Regions from separate parts of the Rhodococcus opacus B4 genome, predicted to be linked through region 2. Evidence: riboswitches for the same ligand, from Rfam matches in the RefSeq annotation. Region 2 holds a riboswitch; the other holds the start of a gene.
The links. A riboswitch is a leader RNA that binds a small molecule or an ion and turns the genes downstream of it on or off. The one in region 2 is predicted to bind thiamine pyrophosphate.
Positions count from the first base shown of each region.

Region 1: linked by a shared signal. The riboswitch ahead of thiC (phosphomethylpyrimidine synthase ThiC) and the one ahead of ROP_RS06445 (TenA family protein) in region 2 are both predicted to bind thiamine pyrophosphate.

Region 1 is NC_012522.1:2,010,230-2,012,427, reverse strand. Features, by position in the region: gene thiC (phosphomethylpyrimidine synthase ThiC) at 1-1,305, opposite strand, end outside; TPP riboswitch at 1,298-1,406, opposite strand; gene ROP_RS09430 (GNAT family N-acetyltransferase) at 1,540-1,923, shown strand; gene ROP_RS09425 (GNAT family N-acetyltransferase) at 2,025-2,198, shown strand, end outside.
Region 2 is NC_012522.1:1,373,628-1,375,825, forward strand. Features, by position in the region: gene ROP_RS06440 (NUDIX hydrolase) at 8-685, shown strand; TPP riboswitch at 744-839, shown strand; gene ROP_RS06445 (TenA family protein) at 833-1,555, shown strand; gene ROP_RS06450 (ABC transporter substrate-binding protein) at 1,540-2,198, shown strand, end outside.

The DNA.
Region 1 (2,198 bases), 640 kb from region 2:
CTGCTTCGCGAGGTCCGCGGCGTGCGCCGCGATCTTGTACGTGATCACGCCGATCTTGACGTCGTCGCGGTTCGGCAGCCCCAGGTGCTCCTTGGGAGTGACGTAGCAGAGCATCGCGGTGCCGGCCTGCGCGATCATCGCCGCCCCGATCGCGGACGTGATGTGGTCGTACGCCGGTGCGATGTCGGTGGCGAGCGGTCCGAGCGTGTAGAACGGCGCCTCCTCGCACAGCTCCTCCTCGAGCCGCACGTTCTCGACGATCTTGTGCATCGGTACGTGCCCGGGACCTTCGATCATCACCTGCACGCCATGCGATTTCGCGATCTTCGTGAGCTTCCCGAGGGTACGGAGTTCCGCGAACTGGGCCTCGTCGTTGGCGTCCGCGATGGACCCGGGACGGAGTCCGTCGCCGAGCGAGAACGTGACGTCGTAGCGGTGGAGGATTTCGCAGAGTTCGTCGAAGTGGGTGTACAGGAACGATTCCCGGTGATGGGCCAGACACCATGCCGCCATGATCGAACCGCCGCGCGAGACGATGCCGGTCACGCGTTTCGCGGTCAGCGGGATGTAGCGGAGCAGCACCCCGGCGTGGACCGTCATGTAGTCGACACCCTGCTCGCACTGCTCGATCACGGTGTCGCGGTAGATCTCCCACGTCAGTGCCGTCGGATCTCCGTTCACCTTCTCGAGCGCCTGATAAATCGGCACCGTCCCCACGGGCACCGGCGAATTGCGCAGGATCCATTCCCGGGTCTCGTGAATGTTCTTGCCGGTGGAGAGGTCCATGATGGTGTCCGCGCCCCACCGGGTCGCCCACACCATCTTCTCGACCTCTTCCGCGATCGACGACGTCACCGCGCTGTTGCCGATGTTCGCGTTGATCTTGACCGCGAACGCCTTGCCGATGATCATCGGCTCGAGTTCGGGGTGGCAGCGGTTGGCCGGGATCACGGCGCGACCCGCCGCGACCTCGACGCGCACTGTCTCAGGCGAAACGCCCTCTCGTGCAGCGCAATACCGCATCTCGGGGGTGACGATTCCGGCACGGGCGGCGTCGAGCTGGGTGTCTGCCCGGTCGGCGATCCACGGCGCACGCAGATGCGGAAGCCCCGCGTCGAGGTCGATCGTGGCGTCCGCGTCGGTGTACGGACCCGACGTGTCGTACACGTCGAGGTGCTCACCGTTGGTGAGGTCGACGCGCCGGACCGGGACGCGGATGTCGTCGCCCGACTGCAGGTACTGCTTGGTGCTGCCCTGGATCGGTCCCGTGGTGACGGACGTGGCTGTAGATATGTCTGTGCTCATTGATGATGCTCCCTACGCCGGCATTACCCGGACAGGTTCGACGGTCGACGGCCCCTAGCCGTCCTCTCAGCCCGCTGGTGCGAGCCCCCGTGGATGTGTAGTTGTCCCGGAGACTGTAACCGAGATCTCTGTGAGTGAACATTCGGGGGAAACTTGGACAGCGGTTCCCTGCATCGGTATAAAGGGTGATGAACATCACATTTCGATTACGACACATATCCCCAGGAGATAGCCATGCTGACGGACGCGCAGGTCGTGGACGTGATCGACAACGCCGATCAGAACCGATTCGAACTCCGGCTGAGTGGTGACCTGGTCGGGATACTCGGGTACTTCGCCCTCACGGACACCCCGCCGGGCGCGGGTGCGGGAGTGGGAGTCGTGGCCCGGCCGCCGGGACAGCGGGGCCGGGGGCGTCAGGCCCCGGTGGTCTCGTTCATGCACACGGTGATCGTGGAGGATTTCGGTCACCGCGGACTCGCCGCACTCATGGTGGGGCGCTCCCTCGACCTCGCCCGCGGGTACGGCTGGAAGGTCCGGCCCGTATGCACGTACGTGCAGCGCTTCCTCGCGGGGCACCCCGAGTACCGCGATCTCGTGGCTCCGGTGGAGGCCTGACCGCGGTCGGGACACGAATCGACCACCCGTCGGCAACGAAACGGTTCCGGGGCCGGTGATTCCACTCGCGACGGTCCTCGTGAACTGATTCCATGAGTGGCATGGATCACATGTCGAACGGTTCCGAGTCGTCGGGGAGCATCACGGCCGCTGAGATGCGCGTGCTCGACAACCCTGCCCACGAACGATTCGATCTGTGGCTGGGGGACGAGCTGGTCGGCATCCTCGGCTATCGCGACGAGGACGACATTCCCGGGTTCACCGCCAAACCCGGC
Region 2 (2,198 bases):
CTCCTCCGTGGCCGCATCGACCGATCCCGAGGGCAAGAGCCTCCTCGACTACCCGCGGCCGTCCGTGGCGGTGGACGTCGCCGTCCTCACCGTCGACGGTTCCGATCTGAAAGTGCTTGTGGTTCCGCACCGTTCGGGCCGGCTCGCGCTTCCGGGCACCTTCCTCCACGAAGGCGAGCGGCTGCGGGACGCCGCCGAGCGGTGCCTGCGGATCAAGGCGGGCCTGGCGGGCGCCGAGTTCCACCAGCTGGCGATGTTCGACGACCCTGCCCGCGACGACCGCGGGTGGGTGCTGTCGATGACGCACGGCGCGGCGCTGCCGCGCACGGCGCTCCCCCGCGACGCCGTGCTGATCCCCGTCGACGGCGACCGGGTGACGCAGGACCTCGCGTTCGACCACGCGGACGTCGTCACCCTCGCCGTCGCCGACCTGCGCGAGCGGTACGCGCGGTCCGTCGACCCGTCGGGTCTGGCCGGCGACAGCTTCACGGTGCTCGAACTCCGCCGGGTCTACGAGGTGGTGTTCGGCCGCCCCCTCCCGAAGGACTCGTTCCGCCGGCACCTGATGCCCGCCCTCGAGCACACCGGCGACATGGCCGTCGTCGGGACCGGCCGGCCGGCCGAGATCTACCGGCGTGGCACCGCAGCCCTCCCGCCGGGTGCGGCCGCGTTCCTCGCCGGCTGAGCGCGTCCACCCACCCGGGGCCTTTCCGTCCACCGCACGGCCGGTGCTAGGGTCGGCTTGTTCTGACACGGGGTGCTCCGCACGGGCGGGGCTGAGAACACACCCGGGAACCTGCTCAGGTAATGCTGACGAAGGGATGTCAACGTTGTGAATAGCTCTGTCCAAGGTGCTGCGGGCGCAGGCCAGCACGCCCGATTCACGGACCACTTGTGGGACCGGACCAAGGTGCTGCGTGAGGCGATCGACGAACTCGAGTTCCTGCGCCGCCTCGGCGACGGGACGCTGCCGCTGGACGTGTTCCGCACGTACATCGAGCAGGATTTCCTGTACCTGACCGGGTACGCGAAGGCCCTGTCCCTGGTCGCCGCGCACGCCCCGGGTCCCGTCGAGGCCGGCTTCTGGGCCGGTTCGGCGGCCGGGGCCGCCACGGTCGAGGCGACGCTGCACCAGAATCTGCTGACCAGCGGACGACTTCCGGAGTCGGGCGTCGAGCCGCAGCATTCGCAGGCCTGCCTCGGGTACATCTCCTACCTGACGGCGGTCGCCGCCACCGAGCCGTACGCGGTGTCCGCCGCCGCGGTGCTGCCGTGCTTCTGGATCTACGCGGACGTGGGACGCCGGCTCGCGGCGAGCGCCCGGGAGGTGCTGTCCGCCGACCCGTCGCACCCGTACGCACAGTGGGTCACCACGTACGACGCGGAGGAGTTCCACGCCGCCGTCGCGACGGCCCGCGAACTCGTGGACGCCGCCGCGGAGGCCGCGTCCGATGCCCAGCGCGAGGCGATGGTGGAGGCGTTCACGATCGCCAGCCGCTACGAACTCATGTTCTGGGACACCGCACTCAACAAGCAGGAATGGCCCGCGTCGTGACACTTTTCTCCCGTACCAGGCGCGCTGCCACCGCAGCCGTCATCGTCGTCTCCGCCCTGTCGGTGCTCACCGGCTGCGCCGGCGACTCGCAGTCCGACGACACCATCCGGTTCGCGCTCGACTGGACGCCGAACACCAACCACACCGGTCTGTTCGTCGCCCAGCAGGAGGGCTGGTTCGAAGACGCCGGACTGGACGTGCAGGTGCTGCCGTACAACGACACCTCGCCCGACACCCTCGTCGACGCCGGTAACGCCGAGTTCGGCGTGAGCTTCCAGAGTTCCGCGACGTTCTCGAAGGCCGCGGGCGCCCAGACCACGTCGGTCATGGCCCCGCTGCAGCACTGGGCGACGGGCATCGCGGTGAAGGCGGATCGCGCCGACATCACCCGCCCCCGGGATCTCGACGGCAAGATCTACGCCGGTTTCGCGGACCCGGACGGCGAGGAGACGCTGAAGCAGATCATCCGGAACGACGGCGGCAAGGGCGAATTCACCACCGTCACGCTCGGCACGTCGGCCTACGAGGCCGTGTACTCCGGCACCGCCGACTTCACCGTGTCGTTCTTCGGCTGGGAGGGCATCGAGGCCGAGCACCGGGGCACCCCGATGCGCTACTTCCACTACACCGACTTCGGATTCCC